2 regions of the Pontibacillus yanchengensis genome follow, and region 2 is predicted to be linked to the other one. Evidence: riboswitches for the same ligand, from Rfam matches in the RefSeq annotation. Region 2 holds a riboswitch; the other holds the start of a gene.

Region 1 (16,153 bases), on a different contig from region 2:
TTTTATGATGGTATGGATGGGTCAAAGCCAGGCCACATGACAAGTACAGAATGCGCGCATATTGCTAAAGAAGCAAATGTCAAAGAACTGTGGCTTAGCCATTTACCACACTTTGGTGATGTGACAAAGCTTCAAGATGAGGCCAGTAAGAAATTCGACGGTACGGTTCGACTGTGTGATGAAGGGTTGACTTGGGAAACCGAATAATCTAGGTCGATGAGACCATTAGAATTGAAGGTACAACTTCTTTCAAGTACAATAAGAAAAGGAATGGTTGACTGAATTGAAGGAGGAAACTGGTTATGATGCTATTTGTAGATAATGAGGGTATTACAGATCCACGAATTAACCTAGCGATTGAAGAGTATGTATTGAAGAATTTAGATATAGACAATAACAATACATATCTCCTGTTTTATATAAACGAGCCTTCTATTATCATTGGAAAAAATCAAAATACGATTGAGGAAATTAACACCGATTATGTGGAAGAGCATGGCATCCATGTTGTTCGTCGCTTATCTGGTGGGGGCGCTGTATATCACGATTTAGGAAACTTGAACTTCAGTTTCTTAACGAAGGATGACGGCAACAGCTTTCATGATTTTGCTAAGTTTACAAAGCCTGTTACAGATGCTCTGCAAAAAGTAGGTGTGAAGGCAGAGCTCTCTGGACGAAATGATGTCCAGCTAGAAGATGGTCGTAAAATTTCAGGAAATGCTCAGTTTTCGACTAAGGGGCGCATGTTCAGTCATGGTACGCTTATGTTCGATTCTGAGATTGAAAACGTTGTTTCAGCTCTTCGTGTGAAATCTGAAAAAATCCGCTCGAAAGGAATTAAGTCGATTCGCAGTCGAGTAGCAAATATTTCAGACGAGGTGGATGAAAGCATGTCCATGCAGGCGTTTAAGGACATGCTTCTAAGATATATTTTCGATGTTCAATCAATAGAAGAAGTTCCACAATATAAGCTAACAGAAGAAGATTGGAAGAAGATCTACGAGCTTTCTGAAGAACGCTATCAGAAGTGGGAATGGAACTATGGAAAATCTCCTGCAGCAAACATTCAGCACTCTCATCGCTTTGATGGTGGTACAGTGGACGTACGTCTTGATGTAAAAAAAGGAAACATTGAGAATGCGAAGATTTATGGAGACTTCTTTGGTGTAGGGGATGTAAGCGAAATTGAAAATCGCTTAATCGGAACACGTTACGATCGTTCCTCTATCGATGAGGCGATTCAAGACTTGGATATCTCCCATTATCTTGGTCGTATATCCCGAGAGGATTTTCTTTCTCTAATCTATTAATAAAAAAACGTGTGAAGCAGGGCGGAATCAACCATGATTTCGCCTCTTTTTCATAAAAGTGGCCCTTGCGCATTTCCTAATATTTAGCTCCAGCGCCTACCTCTCCTCAGGGTCTTAAGCAAATCCTCTCTGTGGCAAAAATCGTCACTAAAAGGCTTTGCTTAAGCCTCGGAGTTGAGCGAAGCGCCCCGAGAAATTTTTACAAAGGGGATTAAGGTATGCATAAAATAGCGATAGTAACAGGTGCAAATGCAGGTATGGGTTTAGCTACGACTACTCAATTAGCTAAACAAGGTATACATGTTGTAATGGCTTGTCGAAATGAAGCAAGAGGACAGGCCGCACTTGAGGTGGCTAAACAGGATAGCCAATCAGAAGCAATTGATTTAATGATCTGTGACTTAGGGAACTTGGAAAGTATTCGATCATTTGCTAGTGAATTCAAACAACGTTATGGCAAATTAGATATTCTTGTGAATAATGCAGGTGTTGTTCATTTAAAACGAGAGGAAACGGAGGATGGTTTCGAAGCACAACTAGGTGTGAATCATCTAGGGCACTTCTTGTTAACGAATTTACTTATAGAGTCCTTACAGCGTGCAGAGGCTGGTCGAATTGTTGTTGTGTCATCTGGAGCTCATAAGTGGGGGGAAATTCATTTTGAAGACCCTCATTTAACCAAAAGCTACAATGTTATGAAAGCATACGGTCAATCGAAGCTTGCAAATGTGTTGTTTACGAAAGAGTTGGCAAGAAGACTTCAGAATAGTAGTGTTACGGTTAATGCTGTTCATCCAGGTGCTGTGGCTACTAGTCTCGGTGTGAATAGAAATACAGGCTTTGGTAAGCGTGTTATGATCTTTCTAAGCCCATTCTTTCGAACACCTGAAAAGGGAGCAAGTACTGCCATTTATTTAGCAACCAGCCCTGAAGTGGAAGGGAAGAGTGGCGACTATTACTATAATGAATCCATTGTCCCTATTACCAATAAGGCAAATGATGAGCAACTGGCAAAAATGTTTTGGGAATGGAGCGAAAAGGAAGTAGGGTTATAGCTTCTATTTTTAAAATAGCTTTATAGACTAATATATACAGTTAGAAGAATCAGTAGGTGAAATCATTTTGGAGATTGTATTAATTATTATTATCAGCGTATTAGCTGTTGCCATTGTATGGGATGTGTTGTTCCTACTTCCTACAAGATGGTTGAAGGTAGAGCGTGTGAAGTGGGATAGTAAGGCTAAAAAGAAGGTTATCCAAATTAGTGATCTTCATATTAAGCATTTACGTGTGCCTATTACAACACTTAAACAACTGATTGAAGATGAACAGCCTGATTATGTGTTTTTAACAGGAGACTTTATTGATAAAAATGAAAAAGAATTCCCTAAGCTAGAGCGCTTTTTAACCATGATACAGCAAACAGGTGTGGAAACGTATGCTGTACTAGGCAATCATGATAGGTATATTGAAGAGGTTCATAAACTGGAAGAAATTTTAGGTAAGTATCAGGTTCATTTGTTAAAAAATGAGTATGTAGAAAAAGAGGATTTATTTATTGTAGGAATTGATGACTTTTGCCAAGGACATCATGATATAAAGCGGAGTTTCCAATTTTCCAATCCTCTTATTAAAGATATTCTTGTTTTGACCCATGACCCTGACATAGTGGATGATTTGAAAGAGTCTTATACGATGCTTGTTTCAGGCCATCTGCATGGAAAACAGGTGAACGTCCCTTATTTATTTAAAGTTGCCGACATGGGAAGATTAGCAAAAAGGGGGATTTACAAAGGCCAGCATGTACATTCAAATGGAACATTTTACATTTCAAAAGGAATCGGTCAATCTCGCTGGAACATTCGCTTCATGGTTCGAAGTGAAGTTACGATTCATGAGTTATCGTAAAGAAAATCGCACACGCCTTGTTCACCTCGGGCAGAGGCATTAGAGCTAGACTTGTAAGCAGAATAAACCTTATACTATTTAAAAAACTGCTCATCCCTTGTTATTGGGATGAGCAGTTTTTTAGATCACTCTATTCTTTATAAGAGGATATAAAGAATTTATATAGACTTCCATCCTCATCGTCTTCTGCGTGATTGTCGATATACTCTCTTATATATTCATTTAACTGCTTCCAGTTTTCATAACTCAGCTTCTTTTCCACCATGCTGAATTAGTAACGCAGCAGGAATACTAGAATACCAAGAGAAAACTCTCCCAATCTTATCTTGATGATTGAAACGATACCTAGTTTTTCGTAAAGGGAGGCTAAGTGTTGTGGCTCTCTGGAGCAACTTCCAATGATTTCAGAGCAAGAATCGAAACAGGAGCGCCTTTTAATATAGGAGCGAGTTGTTGAAATTAGGATCAACAATTGAAAAATAGGAGCGACAACCAAATATATGCACCAATAGTGCTACAACGGGATCTTGGAACTTATGATTTTTCTATTTCAGAGAGTTTTAGCCTAACAATAAGAAAATGAGCTGGTAAGTTTTCTATATTGACCATTACATAGAAGCCTGATACCATAACCTTTATCGCAACTGCATATATGCAACGAGTGTTATGGGTGACACTATAACAGGAGCAAATTCTGGAGAGACCGTTTAAACGGCGCCGAAGGGTTCACAATCTCAGGCAACCGGACAGGATTGTTAGATGTACTTAAAAGTAGCTTAGTATGTTTGACGACTGCCTGAATGAGATTGGATGTATGGATTCCAATCTTTTTTAATGTCGAGGACAGGTTAAGAAAAGATAAGACTTATTAGAACAAATCAAATAGACGAGGTGACGCAACATGGAAAATCGACGCGCAGTAGTCAGTGTTCTTGGTAAAGACCAAGTAGGAATTATCGCAAAGGTTACAACTGTTTTATCTGAAAAAGAGATAAACGTGTTAGATATTAATCAAACAATCGTGGAGGATTTCTTTACGATGATGATGATTGTAGACGTAACGCAAATTGAGGATCTCGATTCCGTTCGCCAAACATTAAATGAGATTGGCGAAGAGCTCGGTGTCAAAATTAATCTACAGCTTGAAGAAGTCTTTCAAGCTATGCATCGAATATAAGGAGGGCGATTCACAATGAATATCGGATTAGATGAAATTACAGAAACCGTACGCATGGTTCAAATGGAAAACTTAGATATACGCACGGTTACTATTGGAATCGATCTCAAGGATTGTGCGGATGCAGATTTCTCAGCTATGCAAACACGTGTGTATGATAAAATAGTGAGCTATGCAAAAAACCTAAAGCCATATGCTGAGCAGGTGGAAAAAGAGTATGGTGTACCAATCATAAATAAACGAATTGCGGTTACTCCTATTTCGGAGTTACTTGGCAATGCAACAAGAGAACAGGCGATTGAACTGGCGAAAACATTAGATAAAGCAGCAGCGGATATAGGTGTTGATTTTATCGGAGGCTATTCAGCTCTTGTTCATAAAGGAGTAACAAAAGGTGACCAAGTGTTGCTAGATTCCTTGGCAGAGGCATTGACCGTAACAGACCGCGTTTGTGCATCGATTTCTGTAGCCACGACAAGAACAGGTATTAACATGGATGTCGTTAAACAAATGGGTACGATTATTAAGGAAGCTTCTGAAAACACAAGAGACCAGGACGGCATCGCATGTGCAAAGCTAGTTGTTTTCTCAAACCCAGTAGAAGATAATCCATTTATGGCCGGCGCTTTCCATGGTACAGGTGAAGGAGACGCCGTACTGAATGTAGGCGTAAGTGGACCTGGGGTTGTATTAAATGCACTGAAAAAACACCCAGAAGCAGATCTCGGTGAAGTCTCTCAAGTGATTAAGAAAACCGTCTTTAAAATTACGCGCGCTGGAGAGCTAGTTGGGAGAGCCGTTGCGGATCAACTCGATGTGCCATTTGGTATTTTAGATTTATCCCTTGCACCAACAAACGCATTGAACGATAGTGTAGCAGAAATCCTAGAAGAGATTGGTGTGGAACGTGTTGGAACTCACGGGACTATTGCCGCTCTAGCACTAATGAATGACGCTGTGAAAAAAGGTGGAGCTATGGCTAGTTCGTATGTAGGTGGATTAAGCGGTGCGTTTATTCCAGTCAGTGAGGACAATGGCATGATTCAAGGAGTGAATGATGGCTCCCTGACGTTACCAAAACTAGAAGCCATGACCTGTGTGTGCTCAGTTGGACTAGACATGATCGCTTTATCAGGAGAAGCATCTGCCGAAACGCTCTCAGGTATTATTGCAGACGAAGCAGCCATCGGGATGATCAACAAAAAAACAACAGCTGTACGAGTGATCCCAGTACCAGATAAAGAAGAAGGGACAATGGTTGAGTTTGGAGGTCTATTAGGCCGAGCCCCCGTAATGGGAGTTAATCCTTTCAGTTCTGAAGGATTTGTGAAGAGAGGCGGAAGAATACCGGCTCCATTACAATCGTTGATAAATTAATGCTATTAGGAAAGCTCGCATGTGTATTCTGAATAGAATGCACATGCGATTTTTTTGGAGAGAAAAAGAAACAAGGAATCGAGCTAATACACGTGAACGAAAGAAGGGACAGTGGGTCAATATAAGTAGGATGGAAGAGAGCAAAAAGCGATCTGAAGCGAGCATAAGTGGGTTGGAAGAGAGCAAAAAAGCAACCTGAAGCCAGAATTAGTGATGATAACACATAATTTGAAAACGCTTCATACGAATAGCTTGCTAGAAAGTTGTCAGTATTTTATAATAAATATGAATTTAACTCAGAAATGAATGACTATTCATTCACAATTAGGGGGAACATGTTCATGAATTTAAGTGATCAGTTGTCGATCACCACAAGAAAGAATCCCACCAAGACGGCTTATATTTTTCAGGATCAAGAAACAAGCTATCAAGAGCTAGAAGGTTCTATAACCAAGTTTGCTGCTAGTTTGAGAGAGCTTGGCTATGAAAAGGGAGATCATATTGCACTTGTAACAGGCAATAGCCCTTATTTTATGATTGGATTATATGGCGCACTACGCTTAGGGTTAACTGTAATACCTATCAACCCGATTTATACTGCAGACGAAATGAGTTATATTTTGAAAAATGGTGACGTAAAAGCTGTTATTACAATGGATTTGTTTGTTGAAACGTTTGAGGAAATGGCACATGACTTACCTTTAATTGAACATTATATCATTGCTGAGACAAGCCAAGACTCTAATTGGCAGCAAAGTCAATTAAGCGATAGAATGAAATCGTTTACAAACCTTGTGAAGGAAGGATCGCTTCAATTTGAACGTCCAACCATCGATGAAGAGGATATTGCTGTCATTTTGTACACTTCAGGAACCACAGGGGCTCCAAAAGGCGCTATGCTCACTCATAAGAATATTTATTCCAATGCGAAAGATGTAGCAGACTATTTACAATACGATACAAATGATAAGGTCATTGCAGCGTTGCCGATGTTCCACGTGTTTTGCTTAACGGTTTCACTGAACGCACCGTTGATGAATGGTGGAACTGTCATTATCGTACCTAAATTCTCTCCTCAAGAGACTTTCCAAGTGGCTAGTAAATGGGAAGCTACTGTATTCGCGGGTGTTCCTACCATGTATAATTACCTATTACAATCAAGTGAAGGTCATACAGAGGACTTTAGTAGTGTGCGCCTGTGTATTTCTGGTGGCGCATCTATGCCGGTTGCTTTATTGCAGGAGTTTGAGAACACCTTTAATGTCATGGTTTCAGAAGGATATGGGTTATCAGAAGCCTCTCCAGTAACATGTTTCAATCCACTTGATAGACCACGCAAAGCTGGATCTATTGGACAGAGTATATGGAATGTTGAAAACCGGGTTGTGGATGAGCTAGGAGAAGAGTTGCCACCAGGTGAGGTTGGAGAATTAATCGTTCGCGGACCAAATGTGATGAAGGGCTATTATAAACTCGATGAAGAAACTGCTGTAGCCTTGCGTGATGGTTGGCTTTACACTGGGGATATGGCTGAGGTCGATGAGGAAGGATATTTTTATATTGTCGATCGTAAGAAAGATATGATTCTAGTAGGAGGGTATAATGTTTATCCAAGAGAAGTGGAAGAAGTGTTATACAAGCATCCAAATATTACAGAAGTAGCAGTCATTGGAACACCAGATCCAAATCTAGGAGAAGCGGTACAAGCCTTCGTGGTACTAAATGAAGCCTCCGCTGTTACAGAACAAGAACTGGTGGATTACTGTGCTGGCCACCTCGCTAAGTACAAGCTTCCGACATCCATCGAGTTTTTGGATGAATTGCCAAAGAATACGACCGGTAAAATTTTAAGAAAGAGCTTACGCCAACGTGTTACGTATTAATATATGGGAAAAGGATGTCCTGGAGGGGCATCCTTTTTTGTTTTCTCCAAACAAACCTCACATATTCCGAGAATACCTCTATGGTGATCTTTATCCTATTTTCCCTCTCTTAACGATACAAGGATTCTATATTTAATGACAGAAATTTTCAAAAAACCCTTGAAACAAAGTATATTTTCCTGTAAATTTTAATACATAAAAGCGTAGAAGCGTAAAAGTGATAAAGTAATTAAAGGGGGAGAAACAAATGAAAAAGTGGTTAGCACTTATTTTAATTGTAGGTTTAATTTCATTAGTAGGTTGTGGAAGCTCTGAATCTGGTAATGCGGAGGCTTCTAATGATAAAGAAAAGCAAAAAGAGACATATAAAATTGGTGTAACACAAATCGTTGAGCACCCATCATTAGACGCTGCACAAAAAGGGTTCAAACAAGCATTTAAGGATGAAGGTGTGAAAGCGGAATTTGACGTACAGTTGGCGCAAGGGGATGCGAAGAATAACCAAACCATCGCCAAAAAGTTTGCAGGTGACGATGTGGACTTGATTTTTGCAAATTCAACGCCAAGTGCACAGAGTGCTCTAAATGTTACAAACGATATTCCAATTGTGTTCACTTCTGTAACGGATCCAGTCGGTTCTAGTTTAGTAGAATCAATGGAAAACCCGGGTGGAAATGTAACTGGAACAACAGATACACATCCTGATGCGGTACCAAATACAATTGATTTTATTAAAGAAACAGGAGCGAAGAAAGTTGGAATGATTTATAATCCAAGTGAACAGAACTCGGTAGCTCAGGTTAAAAACGTGAAGAAGCTAGCTGATGGAAAGCTAGACATAAATGAAGCAACGGTTACATCTACAGCTGAAGTGAAACAAGCTGCAGAATCGCTGGCTGGTAAAGTAGATGCATTTTATATTATTACAGATAACACCGTCGTGAGTGCGCTTGAGTCTGTTCTTCAAGTAGGACAACAGCAAGACACACCAGTCTTCGTAGGAGAATTAGATTCTGTTAAACGTGGTGGCTTTGCAGCATACGGATTTGATTACTTTGATATCGGTTATGAAGCTGGACAGAAAGCCTTGAAGATCCTAGAAGAAGGAAAAAACCCAGGCGAGATTCCAGTATCTTACCCACAGAATTTAAAGCTACAAATCAATAAAGACGCAGCTGAAAAAATGGGTGTAGATCTTAAAGATGAATGGAAGAAAGACGCCGAAGTGATTGAGCCGTAGAGGAGGGAAAGTATGGTTAGTGCATTATTTGGAGCAATGGAATCAGGACTAATATACGCGGTTATGGCGTTAGGGGTTTACCTTACCTTTCGCATACTCGACTTTCCCGACTTAACGGTAGATGGGAGCTTTGTCACTGGAGGGGCTGTTACCTCTGTCATGATTGTAAGTGGTATCTCTCCTGTTCTTGCAACGATTGCAGGTGGAGCGGCTGGTTTCCTGGCAGGGTGCGTCACTGGCCTGCTTCATACGAAAGGAAAAATCAACTCATTATTAGCGGGGATTCTCATGATGATTGCGCTGTATTCCATCAATCTTCGAATTATGGGAAGGCCCAACATCCCCCTTTTAAACGAAACAACAGCATTGAATCAAGGGCGCTCCTTATGGGATGCGATGCAGTTGGATAGCATTCTAAGTTCACCATTCAAAGCTATGGGCCTTTCTTCCTTTTTACCGACAAGCTTTTTCATTCTGGTGAGCATCGGTATCGTCGTTATCATCGTAAAAAAAGCACTAGATTGGTTCCTTCACACGGATAATGGTCTTGCGTTACGAGCTACGGGAGATAATGCGAAGATGGTAAAGAGCTTTTCAGCAAACACAAGCAACTATGTTATTTTCGGCCTTGGGCTATCCAATGCCCTTGTTGCGTTCAGTGGATCGCTAATTGTTCAGTATAATGGATTCGCTGACGTCGGTTTAGGAATTGGCATGATCATTGTAGGTCTTGCTTCGGTCATTATTGGGGAAGGGATCTTTGGAAAAAAATCCATTGCAAGAACAACCCTAGCCGTGGTGTTGGGAGCCATTGTGTACCGCGTTATTTTAGCTGTTGCGATGCAGTTAGAGTTCGTGAAGGCTAGTGACCTGAAACTTATCACAGCTATTATTGTAACGGGCGCACTCGTACTGCCGAACATGTGGAGCAGCTGGCGTGAGCGATCGGAACGTATGAAAAAGCAAAAGGCCATGCAGCAAAGTTTAGATGAGGAGAGGAGGAATGAAGTTGCTACAGCTCAAACAGATTGAGAAAGTGTTCTACCAGGGAACACCAGATGAGAAAAAAGCCATCCAAGGACTATCACTAACCTTGAATGAGGGGGATTTTGTTACCGTCATTGGAAGTAATGGCGCAGGCAAATCGACGCTACTGAATATGGTAGCTGGTGTATTATTTCCTGATGAAGGCATGATTTCAATCGATGACAAAAATGTAACCTTCGTTCCCGAGCATAAACGAGCCAAGTGGATTGGGCGTGTTTTCCAAGATCCGATGTCTGGCACAGCACCCAACATGAGTATAGAAGAGAATTTAGCCCTTGCCTTAGGGCGTACAAATAAAAGAGGACTTAGACGAGGTGTAAGCTCCAATCGCAAAAAAGAGTTTCAGCAAACGTTAACCGATTTGAATGTAGGCCTAGCCAACCGACTCCACACCAAAGTTGGCTTACTGTCAGGAGGAGAACGTCAGGCGTTATCCTTACTGATGGCTACATTTACAGAGCCGAGATTGCTGCTTCTAGATGAACATACAGCAGCATTAGACCCAGCCAGAGCTGAGCATATTACCAATATCACACAAGATGTTATCCGAGATAATAACTTAACAACGCTCATGGTCACCCATGATATGGAACAGGCACTGCAGATGGGGAATAGACTTGTGATGATGGATGAAGGACAGATTATTTTTGAGGCAAATGAGGAAGAGAAGAGACAGATGAGCGTTCAGGATTTAGTTGAGAAGTTTCAGCAGATTAGAGGAAAAGCGCTTGCTGATGATAAGACATTGCTTCATAAATAATGATAAAGAGGCTATCCAGATGGATAGCCTCTTTTGTATTAGTAACATAAGTTCTGTCGCTCACACGTCTAGCTCCCGTGCCCAGCAACTAGCAAACCTCCTATTTCTCCTTACGATAAGTCAATATCTAACGCTTGCGCTTTTCTTTAGTTCACCAGACCCATTACTTGATCATATACTCGGTCTTTATCAAAACCTTCTCCCATTGGGAACTTGGCTACTAGGTAATTTTTTTCATCAATTAGATAAGCATAGGAAGTATGAACAATATAATCAGTGCCGTTATCTTTAAATAAAAAACGGAATGGATCAGCTAATTTTTTTGTGTCGTCTAATGAACCTCGAAGGAATGTCCAAGCTTTATCGTGATCTGCATTATATACTTCCATATATTTTCTTAGGCGTTCTGGTGTATCATTTTCAGGATCAATACTGATGGTAAGAAATTCAACTTGATCTCCGTACACACCATCTGATTTAAATTGTTCCTTTAAATGCATCATGCGTTGTGTTGTTAACGGACATACATCGGGGCAAGCTGTGTACATAAATTCTACAATACGGACTTTTTTATCCATATCATCCAGATTATATGTTTCTCCATAAGGTGTTGTCATACTAACATCCGTAGGAAGTTGAACTCCTGCATCCCGCCAAAACTCTAAGTAGCTAATACCAATTCCGACTCCTACTACTAAAATTGAGATGAACAATATATACCATTTTTTTCGCATCTCTGGTCCTCCTTGCATCATAAAAGAATCATGATTTCATACTTTAATGATACAAGATTTTCCTATGAAAAAGGCATGCAATTGGTGAACAACTAATGACAAAAGTATGGCTGAAAATTGAATACGTACTAACAAACTTAGTACAATAGAAGTAGCAGAGGAGAGGGATACGAATGAAAAAGGGCATTCTTGGATATGGCATCTTTTTAGCCGTCCTTTGGTTATACTTTAGTTTTCTTTATGATCTAGAAACATATTCTAATTCAAAATATGCAGCATTTAGGCACGCATATTACTTTACCCAGACAACATTCACATGGGTAGTACTTTGGGCGGTACTACAGTCTGCCTTTCATCATACATATACACAGATTATAGAACGGAATTTTGGAAGGGAATGGGTTCGTTCTTTAGTTTATGGAGCAAGCTTGGCACTGGGATTTCAATTAATTTCCTTACCCTTAGATATACTTGGTTATGGAATGGCACAATGGGCTGATGTAAATCATCAACCGATCAAGGACTGGCTAGGGGAGTGGGGAGTAAAATCTCTTTTCTTTATTCTCATTATTAGTGGTCTCGTAATAGTAGCGCGAATGTGTATGATGAAATTTCGCCGCTACTGGTGGCTATCGATATGGATGATTGCTCTACCGATTTCCTTGTTTCTCTTGTATATTCAACCAGTATGGATTGATCCAATTTTCGAAAATTTTCAGCCCTTGCGTGAAACCGCAATAAAAGACGAAATTGTTGGAATGGCAAACGAAGCAGGTATTTCGGAATCGAACATCTATGAAGTGAATATGAGTGAAAAAACATCAACCTTTAATGCCTATGTAACAGGGTTGGGTCCTCAAAAACGAATTGTCATATGGGATACAACAATAGAAAATATGCAGGAAGACGAAGTTCTGTTTATCTTAGCTCATGAAATTGCCCATTATGTAAAAAATCATGTATATTGGGGTGTGCTAGGATCGCTGCTATTCAGTTTGATTTTACTTAAAGGACTTGCCATCATCATTCCTTGCATATTTCAACGTTTCAAAAGACGATGGGATTTGCGTGCTGTAACAGATTTAAAGTCGATACCACTTCTGTTGCTCATTACATCAATTTTATTATTTGCAACAGAACCGATGTATTTATGGGTATCCAGGCAAATGGAACTTTCAGCAGATCAATATGCAATTGAACATACTGATTCACTAGAACCTGCTATTGAAGGCTATCGTTCACTAGCGGTTGAATCAAAGAGTGACATTAATCCTTCACTATTTGTGAAATGGTTCAGGTATACCCACCCTCCTATAAAAAAACGGATAGAAATAATGAAACAAGCCCAAGAAAATAAGGAATAACACATCATTCTTGAGGAAAGTTATATAAAAATAATGATAAAAAAGAGGGGATATTCGGATGTCTTTACATGTGAGGTTCCGAAATATCCTAAACTCCCTGTAAAACCTCATGTTGGTATTTTATTCCAATAACGCAATCGCTTGCGGTATTCCGCAAATCTTTTTCGGTTACTTTTATTCAAGACTATATTAAAATAAATATAAGACAAATTAGTCATTCATTTAGATGAGTGCCTTAATGAGTCTTGTGTACTTTACACCTCATTGTGTAACGTGCATGGTGAATAAGTTCCAACACTTGTTCACAGAGTAATTCCCTCACTCAAAAGTTAACCAGTCGTCTCTTTTTTGACCAATGCCCTAGAGGCATTGGTCCTTTTTTTTATTATTTATGCTATGTTAAAGAATGGTCTTAATTTTTTTTGACTGAAATAAAAGGCCAAAAAGCTGTTCAACAAACGAGGCATAATCTTGAAGACTTGAAATCGAGATAGTTTGGGGGGGAGTGGATTGTTTCCGTGGTGTGAATAAGAGAAAAGATGGGCCGGGAAATAGCTCTCTTTCCTGTGTTCTCGACACATCTGTTTTTCACGATAGTCTCCATAATACAGCACAGGGACTTGTCATATCTCTGCGATAAAAACATGGGCACTGGAGCTACTTTTCCTGCTTTCGGAGCAAGAATCGAAAAACAGGAGCTACTTTTGAAAAATAGGAGCGACCGACCCAATTGCCCGGCCCATCTTTGCGTTCGTTTGTTTAACGCCATGTATCCGTTCATCTCAAACATCGCGGGAGGTGGCCTGGGAACGACGAGACTCCCGCCGGAGAAAGAGGTAGGCAAGATCCCCTGAGGGCGATTTTCCCGCAAAGGTAGCTTGCCAGCTCACGGCAGGACGCGAGTTGTTCCCAGGACACCTTTAGTCTAACTAAGGCAACGGAAATATTCCTCTTATAACCAATAAAAGCCCCATTATCTCGAATCCAAGTCTTCAAGATAATGAGGCTATTTGGGAATATCAAGCATGTAATTAACTACTGAAAAAGCACCATTCCACAAAGGTAAATTAACCTTTTTTGGAAGAAGGTGCTTCGTACGTTATTAAATATTCTTCGTCCGTAATATAAAATGTAAATTCTGGTCTGTAGGATATGAGACCTAGTCGTTCAAGTTTGAAGTAATTAACCTTATTATAGGGATCACCATCAATGATAGGTAACTCATTCGTTTGTTTCATGTATCTATCAATTGCTTGCTGTATGTGATCTAAATCAAAAGCAAGCTGCTTATCCTTCTCATCAAAAACCTCATATGTTTCCTTAGACATGTAATAAGTTTCATTGGGGGTTGCATCTAAATAAGGTGAAAGTAACTCGTAATTGATTGTGTTATCTTCATTAATAATGGTTTGGAGTTCTACGCCGTTTGGTAGGTGAGAAGTAAACCGTTGGATAGCTTGTCGGACTTCATGAATGGATACATCACGTTTTGGAAGTTCGTCATTAGAATATTGATGCGTATCTTTTTTCTTGTTATTTCTTTTTTTTCTTCCCCACATAATCATTCCTCCTTTGGCTAACGACATATTTCCCTATTTCTTAATATTCGATAAAACTCTTTTTTGACCTTCATGTGTATACAAACACACTGAAAAGAAGTAATTATACTCTCAGCCTAAGACGTTTAAATTTCACTTATTTTGCACATTCTAAGAAAAAGTGATAAAAGGAGAGAGCATTATGAATCATGATCCAGAAACGGACCGAGAGCTAAAAATCTACACTCCTTTGAATCCGGACTTTGGAATGAGCGATGGCGGATACACTAGTCACGTCATAGATGCGGATTTAACATATGAAGCAGAATCCCCAGAAGTAAATGTTGAATAAGACACTCGCATTAATCAGCGAAATGCTTATTCATAATTTATTCCCTTTACAGAAATTAAAAAACTGTATTTTTTGGGATGTTTTACAAAAAAGTAAAACCATTTATGCTACTTTCTTACATGTAGAACTTATTATGAGAGGATGTTAAACATGTTATGGAAAGAGCACTTTGAGGTTACACCTTTTACACAAGCAGTAGTGGCAGATAAGGATGAGAACGGAAAAACCGTCTCCTATGTTTTCGAAGGTAACGAAGGATTTTATGTCAATTCAACGCCAAAAAAATTAATTGATCAAGCTTGCAAATATTTTGGTTCTAGTTTAAGAGGAAGACAAGACGGAACGAAGGATGTTAGCGGTATAACACATAAAGCTCCCATAGCAATTGACCCAGTTAGTGGCATGTATTTCTTTCCCACAACATCCCCACAACATAGTAATTGCTCTTGGATTTCACATACCCACATAGACCATGTGAAACGAGCTAAAGACGATATGAGTACCATTATAGTATTCAAAAATCAAAAAAACGTTAAGCTTACCATCTCCCATGGTTCACTACTTAACCAGATTCAGCGAACAGCTCAATTTCGATATAAGCTTACGGAGCGTTTTCACACTTATCCGAAACAGGGAAGTTATGATCACGTGGCAGAGCCGTTTGTGTCTTCTACCTAAAATATATAAATCCCAATGAACAGCATGCGCGTGTCGCATGCTGTTGTTATTTTTAGATGAGGTCCCTACTAAGGAAGAAGGGAAAGAGATAGAAGGCGAGGTTGTGGATATCAGTCCATCAAAGAAGGATTAGCTCCCAATTATACCCCGGAGATTTCGCAAACATTGCTAAGCGTCGATTAGAAGGAGAATCTTATATGAAGCTAGCGAGTGATTTAGATATCTCCTCAGGAAGAATCGTGGACATGTTGGATTTGTATCGTGAACATGTAGCTCCTTTAGCTGAAAAGTGGAAGGAATGGAAAGATACTCAAGTGAATAGTGAAGAAGATCCTAGTGACAGTGGTAGTGAGTTGGGTGCAAATGAAGACGATGAAGATTCTCAAGATGGAGCTGCGTAACATGCAAAACGGAAACGGCAGCGAGTATGGACCTGTTGTTTCGGAAAGAGGGGTTTCATGCCGTTCATCGGTATGAGCCTCTATACAAATATGAATTAAAAGTCGTAAACGGCATGGATGGAGGGAGATTCCCCAATGAGCGCAGAGAAAATCATTGAACACTTAATGCAGATGGGTCATGAAGATATGGACTTGATTCTTATTGAAGGTGAGCCTTTTTGCCACGCCGGATAATGTGGAAGCTGTGAATGAGAGTATGAAAAGAGAGTGATTTAATTATCCGGCATAATGGTAATATATTTAATACTATTCTAATGTCTATAATGTGAATAGTTGGTTCTAAGGCTTGCCCAATGAGCAATCAAATAGATCAAAAAGAATATT
Region 2 (16,153 bases):
GAACGAGATATAATGCCTGTTTCCGCTTCTTCTGGATTATCCAATACATGAACAAATTCTGATTCAACTTTAACTTGAGCTTTTGATGTTTCCCAATCTATGGATTGTATGTACCCCAATCCTCTAGCGGGGAATTTAGGATCTTCCTTAATGGTAAGGACAACAAAATCTCCGGATGCTAGTGTTATTTTCTCCGTATCCTTAAATGCGTAACGATCCAGCATTACAAGTCTTGATACACCTGAATGTGTTATATGCATATCATCTGTAACTGGATGAACTTGAGGAAACATCCCTATATCTTTATTAAGTTGATCTATGTTGATATGTTTTAGTGAATCTTTCACCGCCTGCATGAACCATCTCTCCTCTATCGCGAATAATGCGTTGAGTTCGACATCTATTGATGAATATCAGCACTTGTAGCCGCTCAACTTTGCTATATATAACTTACCACAGTAATCTCCTTGGTTCAATATAAAAGTTTCTATATATTGTGTTCTATGAAACGAATTTACACTATATATTGTGTTTTGAACAAAGTATAATCGATTTGTCAATCTTAAAAATCTACGAAAATAAAAGAAAATATAAGGTATATGTCCTTTAAATCGACACATACATCCACAAATCCCTTATTTACTATTTGCAAATAAATTGGAAATATATTCATCCTCCCTATGTTATCTTAAGCGTTTGAACCAATTTGGACAGTAAGTTATAATTCCTCGTAGAAAATGTAATCAAACCACAAACGTTTGACTTTCTATATAAAAAAACTTTGAAACTTAATTCAAACAGAACTATAATAGATTAGGAATCATGAGAGAGATAGGGGGAGTTACGATGTGGATTTTTATTGTAGGATTAGCACTCATTATCGGCTTTGCCGTTATAAGATATGTAAATCAACGCCGTTATTTAAAAACACTGACATCAGAACAATTTCGTGAAGGATACCGTAAAGCCCAACTTATTGATGTTCGAGAACCTAACGAATTTAAAGCAGGACATATTCTTGGAGCTCGAAACATCCCAGTAACCCAATTGAAACAACGTTTGCAGGAAATACGTCCAGACAAACCCGTTTATTTGTATTGCCAAAACCAAACCCGTTCCTCAAGAGCAGCTAACGTCCTTCATAAAAAAGGGTACGATCAACTCCATGTTCTACAAGGTGGATTTAAAAAATGGGACGGTAAAATTAAACAGAGTTAATAGTAAAGATCCTCAACGTATTGTTGAGGATCTTTATTTATCTAATCTCTGGTATAACGAAGTACTGGTTTCCTAGCGGCTGTTGTTTCGTCTAATCGACTTACAATCGTTGTGTGAGGCGCTTCTTGAACAACCTCGGGTTTTTCTTCTACTTCTTTAGAAATTTGCTTCATGACCGATATAAATTCATCTAGTGTTTCTTTGGCCTCCGTCTCTGTTGGCTCTACCATCATAGCTTCCTCTACATTTATAGGGAAATAAATGGTAGGTGGATGATAGCCGAAGTCTAGCAATCGTTTGGCTATATCTAACGTACGCACACCTAATTTCTTCTGGCGCTTACCAGATAGTACGAATTCATGCTTACAATGTTGAGAAAATGGTAAGTCAAAAGTTGACTGTAGTTCTCTCATCATATAATTCGCATTAAGTACGGCGTATTCACTAACCTGACGCAAACCATCAGGACCCATTGTACGAATATACGTATAAGCTCGAACATTGATTCCAAAGTTACCAAAGTACGGTTTCACCCTCCCTATTGATTGAGGTCGATTATCTTCAAATACAAATCGATTATTTTGTTTCTTTAATAGCGGCTTAGGTAAATAAGGTTCTAACTCTGAGGTAACCCCCACTGGGCCAGAACCAGGACCACCACCACCATGGGGACCAGTAAATGTTTTATGCAAATTAAGGTGAACTACATCAAATCCCATATCTCCAGGACGGGCGTACCCTAGAATTGCATTCAAATTTGCCCCGTCATAATATAATTTACCACCAGCACCATGAACTATTTCGGCCATTTCTAGTATATGTTCTTCAAACAATCCTAGCGTGTTCGGATTTGTTAACATCAACGCAGCGGTGTTCTCATCCACGACTCTTCTTAAATCATCTAAATCAACTAATCCTTGTTCATTGGATTTTACTGTTACCGCTTCAAAACCTGCAACTGTAGCTGAAGCAGGATTCGTTCCATGCGCTGAATCTGGAACGATAACTTTGGTACGATTATAATCTCCATTTGTTTCATGGAAAGCTCGAATCATCATCAACCCAGTCCACTCACCATGAGCTCCTGCAGCTGGCTGAAGTGTAACAGTGTTCATACCTGTAATTGCCTCTAAAGAGGATTGGAGATCATACATTAACTCTAAAGCACCTTGAACACTATTTGCGTCTTGTAATGGATGTATGTGACTAAAACCCGGAATACGAGCTACATCTTCATTGATTTTTGGATTATACTTCATGGTACAAGAGCCTAATGGATAAAAACCTGAATCAACACCATGGTTTCGTGTCGATAGTGCTGTATAATGACGCATTATTTGAAGCTCACTTACCTCAGGTAGATCAGCATCACTCTTTCGAACATATTGTTCATCCAGTTCAATATCAACTTCAGGTACATCTAAATCAGGTAAACTATATCCCATACGACCTTCTTGACTACGTTCAAAAATCAGTGGAAAGTTTTCATTCAACATGTATATCCCTCAATTCTGTGACAAAGGCATCGATTTCTTCTTTTGTACGCATTTCTGTAATAGCTATTAACATACAACCGCTAAGACTAGGATCTGTCGATTCAAGATCGAAACCGCCAATATACCCTTTTTCCTGAAGCTTTTGATTGATTGTGTTAATTGATTTTTGGCAATCCAATACAACTTCATTAAAGAATGCACCCTTGAATTTAACCTTCATACCAGCTTCCTGAAGTTTAGCAAATGCATAACGAGCTTTTTGCATATTTTGATAGGCCATCTCTTTTAGTCCTTGTTTTCCTAAGGCACTTAAAGCAACAGATGTAGCTAAGGCATTCAGGGCTTGGTTGGAACAAATATTAGAGGTAGCTTTATCACGTCTTATGTGTTGTTCACGAGCTTGTAAAGTAAGAACAAACCCTCTTCGGCCTTCCTCATCTTTTGTTTGTCCAACGAGACGACCAGGTACCTTTCTCATTAATTTGCTTGTAGTTGCAAAATAGCCACAATGTGGCCCCCCAAATTGTGCTGGTATGCCAAATACCTGTGTATCCCCGACGACAATATCTGCACCAAACTCTCCTGGTGGGGTGAGATACCCTAAAGAAAGTGGATTACTTGAGACAATGAACATTGCTTTGTGATCTTCTAAAAGTCTCTGCACCTCAGCTAACGGTTCAACTTGACCATAGAAGTTTGGATAAGAGATAACTACACTAGCGGTATTTTCATCAAGTTCTTGTTCTAGAGCCTTGATATCAGTTATTCCATCCTTTGTATCGATTTCAATGACTTCCAAATTTGGACCTTTTGCATATGTTTGAATGACTTCTCTTGATTGTGGGTGTATTGCTTTTGATACAATAACTTTCTTTTTCTTCGTTTGTCCGGCACTTAAGGTAACTGCTTCTGCAAGAGCTGTACCTCCGTCATACATAGAGGAATTCGATACTTCCATCCCAGTTAATTCGGATATCATTGTTTGAAATTCAAAAATTGCCTGCAGCTCCCCTTGGGAAATTTCAGGCTGATAGGGTGTATATGCCGTATAAAATTCCGAACGTGAAATAACATGATTTACTATGGAAGGGATGTAATGATCATACACACCAGCCCCTAGAAAAGAAGTATATTGTTGGGTGTTGATGTTTTTATTTGCTAAGCGTGATAATTCACGCATTAATACCGGCTCACTTAAGGCTGGCTTAATCTGAAGGTCGCCATTGTACCGAATCGCTTCTGGAATGTCTTGAAACAATTCATTAGTCGACTTCACCCCAATAGCATCAAGCATGGACTCTTTATCTTTAGTAGTCATTGGTAAATATCGAAAGGTCATAGATGTTCCTCCCCCTTTTCTTCCTAAGATCTTTTGTAAAACGGTGTTGGTACCACTTTTGCACGCAGCTTACGTTTACGCACTTGAACAATAACTTCTTGTCCCTCCGAAATATATGCGACTGGTAATAATGCTAAACCAATGCGTTTCTCTAACGTAGGTGATTGAGTACCTGACGTAATAAAACCTACCTGTTCTTCATCTATATACACAGGATACCCATGACGAGGAATACCTTTATCGACCATTTCTATACCAACAAGCTTTCGTGCTGGTCCTTTTTCCTTTTGTTTCTTTAAAACTTCTTTCCCCATAAAGTCTGCTTCTTTATTTGTTTTTACTGCAAAGGAAAGTCCAGCTTCCACGGGGGTTATTTCAGAGCTAAGCTCCTGTCCATATAATGCAAGATTTGCTTCAAACCGAAGCGTATCTCTAGCACCTAACCCAACAGGTTGTAAACCATCCTTCTCTCCTATTCTAACTATAGCTTGCCATAAAGCTTGTCCAGAATCTGGATGGAGATAGATTTCAAACCCATCTTCTCCCGTATAACCTGTTCTAGACACAAGGGCTAGGTGGTCTACTCCTTCAAACGAGACACCTTGCTTAAACCGAAAGAATTTTATTTCCGCCAAATCTGTTTTGGTAAGCTTTTGTAAAATCATTTCTGCTTTTGGTCCTTGTATGGCTAGTTGCACATAGTGATCAGATTGATTTTCTACAATTGCCTCCTCGACAAGATTGTCTTTCAGCCAATTAAAGTCTTTCTCTGTATTAGCTGCATTCACCACTAGTAAATATTTTTGCTCATCCAACTTATATACCAGTAGATCATCTACTGTACCACCATTTTCATAACACATGATGGTATATTGCGCTCTGTTTGGAGTTAACTTCGATACATCATTTGTTAACATTCTTTGCAAGAAGGCTTCACTTTCAGGGCCCTCTACATAAATTTCTCCCATATGAGACACATCGAATAACCCTGCTGTTGTCCTGGTTGCTTTGTGTTCCTCTATAATAGAAGAAAACTGTACAGGCATTTCCCATCCACCAAAATCAACGGTTTTCGCCCCAGCTTTTTCAAACTCAGGATAAAGTGGCGTTCGTTTTAAATCGGACATCATTTTTCCCCCATTCTAGCTTTACTCAAAACGTATTCAAGTCTAGTTCTTGTCATAATTTTCTGAAAAAAAGACATAAAAAAACAGAGAATCCACATCCTTAGTGTTATTCCCTGTCCATTCACCAGAAAGTTTCACAGTTTAGGTAAAGTGTATTCATCAAAAATGAAAACTGCTTGCTTCTTGGGTGGCCCTAAATAAAAAGGCACTCTCCAGAGGTGCGTCCTACAAGAGTCTTTTTTGCCTGAGAGATTCGCTACAACAGCTTGCTCCTTCGGCGCTACCATAAAAGTAGTCTCTCCTCTTGTAATCATTCGCTATTATGAAAATTAGAAAAAATATGTAGCTATATCATAAAAACCATAAGATATGTGAACAATAGATTATAAATTAGTGTCATTATACCATAGGCATTCCTTGGTGTGTACCTGAAAACCATTATTAAAGACAGGATATTCTATAATAATCTATAATTTGAGGTGAGAATAGAATGAACCAAAACATCGATCTTCACACTTCGATTGATGCTTCATTGGAAAACGAACTCATGTCTGAAGGTCCCTTTTGTTCATGGGATTTATTTCAAATGGCCTATGAAACATCAAAACAACTATCTACACCAGAGTTTAAGGGCCTTACATCCCCTCAATATTTACCTCAGGTAGATTTTCTACCTCACCAGTTGGCATGTGCAGAACAAGTTGTCGAGCAAATGAACGGTCGTGCCATTCTTGCTGATGAGGTGGGTTTAGGTAAAACGATTGAGGCTGGATTGATATTAAAGGAATATATGATTAGAGGTCTCGTCAAAAAAGTTCTAATTTTGGCCCCCGCTTCCTTAGTCAATCAATGGGTACTAGAGATGAATCAAAAATTTTATATTCCAGCAGCAGCACAACGAAAAACCCATATATGGGGATATGATGTTGTTGTTTCCTCTATGGACACGGCAAAAAGGGCACCTCACCGCGATCTCATCTTAGATACAGATTACGATATGGTCATTATTGATGAAGCGCATAAATTAAAAAATCATAAAACCAAAAACTATGAATTTGTGCAAAAGCTTAAGAAAAAATATTGCTTACTACTTACCGCAACACCTGTACAGAATCACTTAATAGATATATTCAATCTTGTATCTATTTTAAAACCAGGACATTTGGGTAATTATGAAGACTTCACTAAAAGGTTCGGTAAAAATAGGAATCAACTCTCAAATGACCATCACTTAAAATCCCTGGTCAATAAAGTAATGGTTCGTAACCGACGAGATGAAACAGGTGTAGATTGGACGAAGAGACACGTAGAGACTGTGAATATAGAATTCACAAAAGAAGAACAAGAAGCATATAAGTTTTTAACCGAAATCTCTAGTGGAGGGATGGCCTTTACGAACATTACTCTTTTAAGAGAGTTATGTTCTAGTAGAGAAGCTTGTTTCCTCTCCATTCAAAACATGCTAAAAAATGAAGAGATCCATCCAACTCGTGCGGAACAGTTACAAGAGATGATTTCTCACATCCAGCAAATGCCTCACCATGCGAAGGCTAAAAAAGTTGTTGAGCTCATTTCTAAAACGGACCAAAAGTTTATTATTTTTACTGAATACCGTGCGTCGCAATTTTACTTACAATGGTATTTGCAACAACATGGCATTACCTCCGTTCCATTTAGAGGGGGCTTTAAACGAAGTAAAAAGGATTGGATGAAGCAACTTTTTCAAAATCAAGCCCAGGTCCTTATTGCTACCGAAGCTGGCGGTGAAGGCATAAATCTTCAATTTTGCAATAATATGATCAATTATGACCTTCCTTGGAATCCGATGCGATTAGAACAACGAATTGGACGAATTCATCGTTTTGGTCAGAAAGAAGATGTAAACATATACAATTTTGCTATTCAAGATACCATTGAAGAGCATGTTCTATCTTTATTATATGAAAAAATTCATTTGTTCCAACGAGTAGTCGGAAATCTAGATGCCATATTGCAGAAATTAGACATTGATAATATTGAAACAGAGATACAAGATATTTTTACTCAGTCAGGGTCCGTAGGTGAAATGAAAGTGAAACTAAACAACCTTTCTTCTGTCATTTCCTATGCCCAAGAAAAGGAGGGAGAAGATGAAACAAGCGGAGCTTCATAATTTTTTGCAGCGGTACTTTTTGGCAAATCAATGTGAGATATTGGATAATCAACAAGGTGTCATGACTGTCCAACTTACTGATGAGCTAGATGAAACTCTCATGAACCGCCCTTTTTACTGGAACTATGTTAAGCGTGTTGGAGGCAAAGGAATTCCAATGAAAGTTACCTTTATCACAAATCCAGATAAAAAAGAAGAAAAAGGGGAATGGATTCATTTTGGCTCACCGAGACTTCATCAAATTTTTAACACACTAAAAGACAAAGGTAAGGTAACGAAACAATATGAAAAGATAGATGGGCTAACCCATCAAACAGCTTTAACACCCTGGTTAAACATTAATTTAAGTATTCATTATCAAGGAACTCATAAGCGGAATGAAATCTTATCTGTTGGAATTCATTTAATTACAGGAGCTATAGTACCGGAATTCTTGGAAAAGGTGAATAATGTACAGTTAACACCTATTATTCCTGATTATTGTTTCACTCTCACTCCTATCATTCGTGTCAGTAGTGCATTAAAAAGAATTGAGAAATACACTGAAAATCAAATAAGTTCACATGAAGATTCATGGATAGACGCATCTCATAAAAAACTACAGGATGAAAAAGAGTTATTAGATTATTTTTACAGCAAGCAAATTGAAGTACATTCTGAGATGTCTGAAGAAGAGCTAGAAGGGGTGAACGCTGCAAAAGAACGCTATCAATCTGAATTAGCAAAACTTGCAGAACGTTTTGAACCTAAAGTATCTCTAGAAATCATTAATTCCGGAATGTTTTACTTTGTTCAACAAACATCTTTTTCGTTATTAAAATCATAAAGGAAAAATCAATGCGTCTAACACACCAAAAGGCATAGAAGCTGGAACTAGATATCTTCTAGCAAAAAAAAACAGAGGGTAATAAAAACTACCCTCTGTTTTTTCCTTTATTACGTTTGAACAAAAATTTAATCGCAAATGGCAATACACCAAACATCTGAGTTGAAGCAGGTTGGCGCTGAAGCTTTTTGTCTTCTTTCCGCTTCTGCTTTTCTTCATGTGGCATGTCCATGTATTTCACTAATTCTTGAGTCATGAATTTCACATAGTCATTACCAGACATAACACTCACCTCTGAATTGTGCATTTATTACTATTATGTCCTTGTTAGGAGAATTTCATAACATCTTCAATCTCATAAATGATATCTTCCACTTCTTTATCATCTGTTTCAACTATATAATGAGAAAATTGTTTATACATTGGTAAACGTCTTTCATATAAAGCTTTTCGTTTATTCAAATCTTGATTCCAAAGTGGACGATTTTTATCTTCTTGAAGCCGTTGACTTATTGTTTCAAAATTTGTATGTAAATATACTATGATTCCATCTTCATCCATGATATCCTTGTTTCTTGTTTTCTCAATTATGCCACCACCAGTTGCAACGACCGCTTCTATACCGCTCAGCTGCTCTAATGCATTTGATTCATAATGTCTAAAGCCCTCCTCCCCTTCATCAGCAAATATAGCTGGGATAGCTTTTTCTGTATATTCTTCTATATACGAATCCGTGTCAAAGAAAGAAATGCCTAAGGAAGTGGCTAGATTTTTTCCTACACTCGATTTTCCACTTCCCATAAAACCAATCAGATAAATTTTCATCATAGTCTACTCCTTTCATTTCAAGTACATCTTAATGATTCATTATAGCGAATATACAAGGTTCATTTCCAAGAAAAAATTTTTAAAAGAAAAAAGGAATATAAGAGTTTTTGTCGAAAGTAAGTAACTGGAGTTAAAAACAGGAGGTGTTATATGAAAAATGAATGTGTCACAAGAAACCGATGAACTTCTCTCCAATGCTATTTCCTCACAAGCATCAGATATCCATTTTTGTCCGTTTGGAGATAATGTATTTATCTATTATCGTATCCATGGAAATCGAATTCACAAACAAACCCTCTCCCTCTCCAAATATGAACAACTCCTCTCCTATTTGAAATTCACATCTGGTATGGACATTGGAGAAATACTAATTCCTCAAAACGGAGTTTCCTTTCTTAAGGAGGATAAAGAGTCCTACGCTTTGCGATTATCAACGCTACCCGTCCAATCAACTGAAAGTCTAGCCATTCGAATTCTCCCTCAAAGACAAGTACCACAGCTAAATGAACTATTTTTATACCCTAACCAGTTACAACGCATTAAGTCTTGGATGAATCACAGGGCAGGGCTGGTTTTATTCACAGGCCCCACAGGAAGTGGCAAAACAACTACATTATACGCATTACTTCAATCACTTTTAGCGGAACGGTCAGTTCAAACGATTACGTTAGAGGACCCCATTGAAAATCAACTCAAAGATATTCTCCAAGTACAGGTAAATGAAAAAGCAGGTATTGATTACAACGCAGGTTTAAAAGCTGCTTTACGTCATGATCCTGATATTCTCATGGTAGGAGAAATAAGAGATGCTACGACAGCTAAATTTGCTATCAGAGCAGCGCAAACTGGCCACCTTGTGTTGTCGAGCTTACATGCTAAAGACGCATTTGGTACACTATCAAGAATGTTGGAAATGGGTGTCACAAAAACGGATCTTCAGCAAACCTTAGTAGCCGTAGCATCCCAACAACTACTACCACTCCTTCAACATGATGAGGTAAGTACTCCACACACTAGAGCAGCTATTCTGGAGCTGTTAGATAACAATCATTTATTAAATGCCTTTAATGGAATATCTCCTTACCAAGATCAATCCTTCCCATCTTTTCCTCGTTTAAGGAGGAAAGCCTATGCGCTTGGCTACATTTCAAAGCAAATTATTTAAGTCTTGGTTTCAGCATTCTGTACCTTTACGTAAACAAGAACGATTTCTTAAGAGACTCTCTCTTCTTATCGGGAGAGGATACCCCCTTGTTTCCGCTTTGGAAGTTTTACAATTTGATCCCCAACAAAAGGCACTAGTTACAAGCATTAAAGACGGTTTATTGTCAGGCCAATCCCTTGATCAAGTTTTATCCTCACAAGGATTCTCAAAATATGTCGTATCCTATCTTTATTTTTCAAAAGCTTATGGGAATTTGCGACATGCTTTAGATCAAAGCGTTCAATTAGTGATGAAGCAGCAAGAATTCATCCTTAAAGGAAAAAAGGCAATACAATATCCAGCTATTTTATTGTTTATCATGATTAGCTTGATTATATTTGTCAAAGCTCATTTACTTCCTTCCTTTATCAGTCTTTTTTCGTCAATGAATATAACTGAAACAGATTTGTTAAACACAGTGAAATGGATGGATCGATTCCTTTATGGTTTTATCATTCTTATCAGTACCTTAATCGTAACCAGTATCGTGTGGAGCATTCTCTCTCGTTATATTTCTTTCCAAAATCGCCTCACCATTTATCAAAACCTCCCAGTATTTAGAACCTTTCTTCAAAAACAAACTACATTCTTATTTGCTTATCACTTGAGCTCATTGCTTTCAATAGGGCTTCCAATCCAAAAGTGTTTACTTATTATGAAAACCCAGCAGCATTTTCCTATCCTCAGTTGTTATTCCAGTTCTCTATACACAGGATTAAGCGAAGGTGAGGGATTTCATATATTAATTTCAAACCAATATTTTTTAGAAAAAGATTTAGCAACAATCATCCAGAGAAATCAACATGATGGAAACCTTGAAATGGATTTAGACATTTATGCTCACTGGATGATGGAGGAAATTCAATTCATCATTCATCGTATTTTAAATTGGATTCAACCCTCGTTATTTCTGTTTTTAGGTATATTAATTATGGTTATTTACGCATCTATCATGATGCCCTTATTCCAATGGATGAATCAAATGTAGAGAGGAAGTTCCATTATGAAAAATGAAAAAGGCTTTACACTTATCGAGATGTTAATTGTTTTGATGATCATCTCTACTTTATTACTCATCACCATTCCACATATTTCTACAAACAATTCTGTGGTTCAGAACAAGGGATGTGAAGCATTTATTAAGCTCGTAGAAACACAAGCCCACACTTATGAAATGGATAAAGGGGAGTTTCCAGAGAGTATTAATGTTCTAATGTCTGATGGATATTTAGAAAGTGAAACTTGCCCTAATGGAGACGAACTAATAATGGAAGCTAATGGGCTAGTTAAGCGAAAAAGTGAAGAATGATGCACCTCTTCACCGTAATGGTTTCACATTAGTAGAAATGCTGATGGTTTTATCTATTTGGACAGTGCTATTGTCTATTACAATTCCACTATCAACATCCATCTATAGAGAATACAAAGAGGACCTGTTTTTAAAGCAATTAAAAACGGATATCCTCTCCATACAACAAGATACAATGACAGAAGGAGAAACCTATAGTGTATTTCTAAAAAAGGATCATTACGAAATATATAATCACCGTTTAATACGAGAAGTACCATATCCCAAGGGGTGGTGGATCGAAACGTTTACCTCCACAAATAAAATTTATTTTGATGTAAATGGAAGAATCAGATCACCTGGAACGTTTTATATACGTACGCCAACGAAGTCTTATAAAATGGTTTTTCCATTTGGAAAAGGAAGGTTTTATGTTACAGAACGATAAAGGCTACTTAGCGATTACTGGATTATATGCTTTCTCCATATATATTTTTGTAATGTTATTCCTACTCCCCTCCCTCTTAACCATCCACAAAGAGCAACTACAATTTGAAGAAAATCGTATGATGATGCATCTGCTTCATAGTGAGTTGCAATATGTCATATGGGATTCCACAACCATTTTCCCTACTTCTTATTCAAAAATTCACGAACAAAACCATATTTTTTTCACCTTTAAACAGGAAACAAACTTAATAAAAGGATGCGTAAAATGGGAAAACAAACGGAAAAAAGAATCCCAGGAATGTTTCTATGCAAAAACCTATGATTAAAAACGGTTTTACGTTCATTGAAGCATTATTTGCATTGATCCTCTCCCTCCTTATTCTTAGTAGTTTACCTTTTGTCGTAAAACAAATAGCCACTTATAAACCATACTCTACATTGAAAGATATGGATGCGAATCAATTATTTCACTTTATTCAAGATGAGATTCATAAAACGATTCACCTCACTCATACTCCTAGAGGAATTGATCTTCTTCAATCAGACGGAAAGCGAATAACGATTGAACAATATGGATCTAGTGTACGTAGACAAGTAAATGGTCAAGGCCATGAAATATTAATACACGACGTCACAGACTTCCATACCGTATCAGAAAATGAGTATATCCTAGTAATGTCTGTTACTACCACTAAGGGGGATTCTTATGAAAAAGTTTTCAGCCTTATTCCAGAACGATAATGGATATGTATTACCTCTACTTCTTGCATTAACAACATTCACCTTGATTATTATCTCAGCGTTATTACTTGAACTCCAACACAGTCAGCTATTCACTAAAAATGAAAGAGAACAAATTCAACTCGAAACCTTGTTTCAAATGGCACATGCAACCGTGCTTCAAAAATCAAGGGAGCAATCATTTCAGTTGGATCAACATTACGTATATGAGTACCCTTATGGTCATGCAACAGTACGAGGAAGTTTACAAGATGATCAAAACATTCGAGTCGAATATCACATTAAGACTAAAAATAATAGTACGAAAGGAGTTGTACAATATATATCATTCCCATCTTTACAAACCAACCTTGAAAAAAATTAATTTTCTACGTATAAGATTGGGAGAAAGTTGGTAAGATATTATTGTATTTCCATTGGGCTATAGCCAAGCGGTAAGGCAGCGGATTTTGATTCCGTCATGCGAAGGTTCGAATCCTTCTAGCCCAGTTCTACTATTATACAAAACACCCTGGCATCGTTTGCCAGGGTGTTTTGTATATTCATCAACATTTCATATAAATGTTTATATTTACAAGGGAGAGGTAATTAATTTATGAAATATTAGATAAAAGGAAATCCTGTTTTACTTTTGCAATACTCTTCAAACCATCTTCGTTATATCCCACTACTAACTTTTCGCCATCGGTTACAATTGGCCTTCTTAACAATTTAGGTTCATTCATCACCAATTCTATAAATTCTGAAATGCTTAAATTATCTACATCAACGTCTAATGATTTATAAGTTTTTCCACGTGTCGCCAATATTTCGTCGATACCGTTTGTTGTTAATTGTAATATTTCTAATAATTCGTCATACGTTGGAGTTTCACGAAAGATGTGACGTTCTTTAAAAGTAACCTCCTGATTTTTCAACCATGCCTTTGTTCTTCTACAAGATGTACAACTAGGATACGTATAAAATTTCAATTCACTCATGTATAAATCTCTCCTTTTTTATGTCTCAAGGAATTCTGTTATATACATTGTATAATTTTTGTTCAACATTTGTACACTTATTTGCTTGAAATTTCTTTGAATTTTTTTGAAAAAGAAGTGTTTATAAATGATTAAGAAGTGGTATGACATAATTTAAAATAGAATTATTTATGTTAAAGGATTAAGTATAATTTTATGTAAAGAAGTAAATAACTAATATATGTCTACATGCTATAATTGAATTATCGATGCTGTTTACATGAATACATTTACAATCTTGCTTAAGTCGTTTATAATTACCATGATAAGTCACCTTTGGGATAAAGGAGGGGGATTCGGTATGGATCGTATGTTCCGCGTACTTGCCTTTTGGACAGGAATTTTCACTGTTATGTTTTTTGTCGGTGAAATGCCAGACGCGACGATTTTATTCTTAGTTCAAACAGTATTTTTCATAACATTAAGTTATCTCAAACTATCCGAGCGTATGTATATGTACATATTTGGCGCTTATTTAACGGTCTTCTTTATCGGATTTACGTATTATACTGCATTCTTATTAACCCCATCATTTGGGCACTAAAAAAAAGCTCCTGCGTTTTATCAATTAAACGCAGGGTTTTTTTTGTTCTAGGAACATACAAGACTTACATTCTTTGATTGAATACATACGTCAAAGCTGTTTGTCATTTGGTCGCCTAATACAAAAGATCGTATTGCGCGATTTTGTTTTTGATTACAGGAAAATGGGTCCCCATTGGTATTTGTTTTCAAATGGTCAAGAATTCCCAATTGGAGGAGCCATTCATTCTGTTTTGTTCTACTTACTGATTGTAATCCTTTTTCTTCAGAAATTTTTTCCCATGTATCCCAATGTACATGATGTGTGATATCGTAAGCTCCAGGTTTCTCCAAAATGTTATCAATAACTTGATGACTTTTGTACCCTCTTAGACTACCATTCCTTCTTGATGGTTGAGAGCATTCATGATGCGTATAACCATAATCAACCGTCACGATTATCCCCTTCTTTAAATAGGAGGAAAGAGATGATGCCTGCTCACTCATATATAAAGGGACTTCCATTTTTTGTCCATCCTTAAACTTATATTCATAGTCATCCAAGAACTTTGTAATTACTTCATCGGCAGGACGTTTCGCTTCAATTAATTTATTATCACGAACAGATATTCCTATTTCATAAATTACCCCTTGCTCTTTTTTGACTACTTTAACAGGTTGTGCATCTAACCATTCATTTGAAAAAAATATCCCAGAAAAACCGACACGTTCTTCTCCCCAAGCTGTTAGTGAATCATAAACTCTACACTCCTGAAAATCATTAACTAATTCACTTGCTATTCGTTGGTTCGCTGTGCTTATATCTATTAAATCATACTTAAAATCCCTTTTTAAGTTAGCTAATGTTTCACATACAGTCCGTGCAAAACGACCATCCCCTCCACCAATTTCACATATATGCAAAGGCAAGCGAGCACATCTGGCCACCCTATCAAAATAATAAGCAACTAATTTTCCAAAGATTTCGCCTACATGGCTAGAGGTATAAAAATCACCTTTTGTCCCTATTTTCGTTCGCTGCTTTTGATAATATCCATGAACAGGATGATAAAGAGCATACGAAATAAAGGTATCAAAAGGCATAAACGTTTCATTTTGTTCTTGCATTAGATTTTGTATGAATTTTTCCATTTTTTCCTCCTCCCATAGAAAATCGGAAAAGCTGCTCCGAAACTTGAAATGTTGATCGTAACCTCCCACCATCGTCCGCTCTAGTCCGGCTAAAGCACAGCACCACACCCCATTGAATAACTTTTCTTCTTGCCTATTTTTCCTGTCACTAATAATCAACACTTTTGTTTACCTTAGCCTATAAGATAAATAAAAAAGCAAGCATGTCCTAGTTGTTATTCATAGGTATGCCTGCTTTTTCTTATATATGATGATTTTCCTTAGACCTAGTTTAGAAAAGGGTTGTTTTTCCTTTCTTCTTCCACTGTAGTCATATTTCCATGACCTGGACAAATTTCCATATCGTCAGGTAAATCCATTAATTGCGTTTTAATGCTTGATAATAGTGTTTCCATATTTCCTCCAGGTAGATCTGTTCTTCCAATACCTCCAGCAAATAGTGTATCCCCTACGACTGCATAGCCTGCTTCATGGAAGACAAACGAAATACTCCCAGGTGAGTGACCAGGTGTATAACGAATTTCAAATAAAAATCCTTCTACTTCCATAGTACCTTTATCGATAAAGTGTTCAGCTTTTCGAGCGGTGATGCTCGATGTAACCATCCCAAATAAGGCTGATCCGTTTTTTTCAGGATCCATTAACCAGTTTTGTTCTTCCTCATGCATATACACTTCAATATTGAAGTGATCTCTAATTTCATCAAGAGCACCAATATGGTCAAAATGTGCATGCGTAAGTAAAATAGCAACTGGTTGTAACTCTCTTCGTTCAATCATTCGAATTAACTT

Evidence for each region. Region 2 has a riboswitch for glycine ahead of gcvT (glycine cleavage system aminomethyltransferase GcvT). Riboswitches for the same ligand answer to the same signal wherever they lie in the genome.
Region 1: it holds a riboswitch for glycine, as region 2 does, so the genes downstream of both, GLW08_RS06055 (ACT domain-containing protein) here and gcvT (glycine cleavage system aminomethyltransferase GcvT) in region 2, are expected to answer to the same signal.

Annotation. Positions count from the first base shown of each region.
Region 1 covers NZ_WMEU01000001.1:1,245,970-1,262,122, reverse strand. Annotated here, with positions in the region: gene GLW08_RS06075 (MBL fold metallo-hydrolase) at 1-207, shown strand, start outside; gene GLW08_RS06070 (lipoate--protein ligase) at 306-1,310, shown strand; gene GLW08_RS06065 (SDR family oxidoreductase) at 1,529-2,365, shown strand; gene GLW08_RS06060 (metallophosphoesterase) at 2,433-3,218, shown strand; glycine riboswitch at 3,903-3,978, shown strand; gene GLW08_RS06055 (ACT domain-containing protein) at 4,120-4,395, shown strand; gene GLW08_RS06050 (PFL family protein) at 4,411-5,772, shown strand; gene GLW08_RS06045 (fatty acid--CoA ligase family protein) at 6,114-7,655, shown strand; gene GLW08_RS06040 (ABC transporter substrate-binding protein) at 7,903-8,895, shown strand; gene GLW08_RS06035 (ABC transporter permease) at 8,908-9,927, shown strand; gene GLW08_RS06030 (ABC transporter ATP-binding protein) at 9,905-10,702, shown strand; gene GLW08_RS06025 (SCO family protein) at 10,849-11,436, opposite strand; gene GLW08_RS06020 (M48 family metallopeptidase) at 11,610-12,800, shown strand; gene GLW08_RS06015 (DUF3939 domain-containing protein) at 13,868-14,359, opposite strand; gene GLW08_RS06010 (hypothetical protein) at 14,541-14,690, shown strand; gene GLW08_RS06005 (competence protein ComK) at 14,841-15,368, shown strand; gene GLW08_RS06000 (hypothetical protein) at 15,566-15,769, shown strand; gene GLW08_RS05995 (CBO0543 family protein) at 16,081-16,153, opposite strand, start outside.
Region 2 covers NZ_WMEU01000002.1:417,248-433,400, reverse strand. Annotated here, with positions in the region: gene GLW08_RS09345 (vitamin B12-dependent ribonucleotide reductase) at 1-356, opposite strand, end outside; gene GLW08_RS09340 (rhodanese-like domain-containing protein) at 847-1,218, shown strand; gene gcvPB (aminomethyl-transferring glycine dehydrogenase subunit GcvPB) at 1,260-2,714, opposite strand; gene gcvPA (aminomethyl-transferring glycine dehydrogenase subunit GcvPA) at 2,704-4,053, opposite strand; gene gcvT (glycine cleavage system aminomethyltransferase GcvT) at 4,077-5,180, opposite strand; glycine riboswitch at 5,292-5,398, opposite strand; glycine riboswitch at 5,402-5,494, opposite strand; gene GLW08_RS09320 (DEAD/DEAH box helicase) at 5,671-7,332, shown strand; gene GLW08_RS09315 (YqhG family protein) at 7,310-8,158, shown strand; gene GLW08_RS09310 (YqzE family protein) at 8,247-8,441, opposite strand; gene GLW08_RS09305 (shikimate kinase) at 8,486-8,986, opposite strand; gene comGA (competence type IV pilus ATPase ComGA) at 9,144-10,151, shown strand; gene comGB (competence type IV pilus assembly protein ComGB) at 10,117-11,178, shown strand; gene comGC (competence type IV pilus major pilin ComGC) at 11,194-11,499, shown strand; gene comGD (competence type IV pilus minor pilin ComGD) at 11,489-11,926, shown strand; gene GLW08_RS09280 (hypothetical protein) at 11,910-12,254, shown strand; gene comGF (competence type IV pilus minor pilin ComGF) at 12,235-12,669, shown strand; gene GLW08_RS09270 (hypothetical protein) at 12,635-13,033, shown strand; tRNA gene GLW08_RS09265 (tRNA-Gln) at 13,087-13,158, shown strand; gene GLW08_RS09260 (Spx/MgsR family RNA polymerase-binding regulatory protein) at 13,263-13,649, opposite strand; gene GLW08_RS09255 (DUF2626 domain-containing protein) at 13,990-14,232, shown strand; gene GLW08_RS09250 (SAM-dependent methyltransferase) at 14,280-15,362, opposite strand; gene GLW08_RS09245 (MBL fold metallo-hydrolase) at 15,629-16,153, opposite strand, start outside.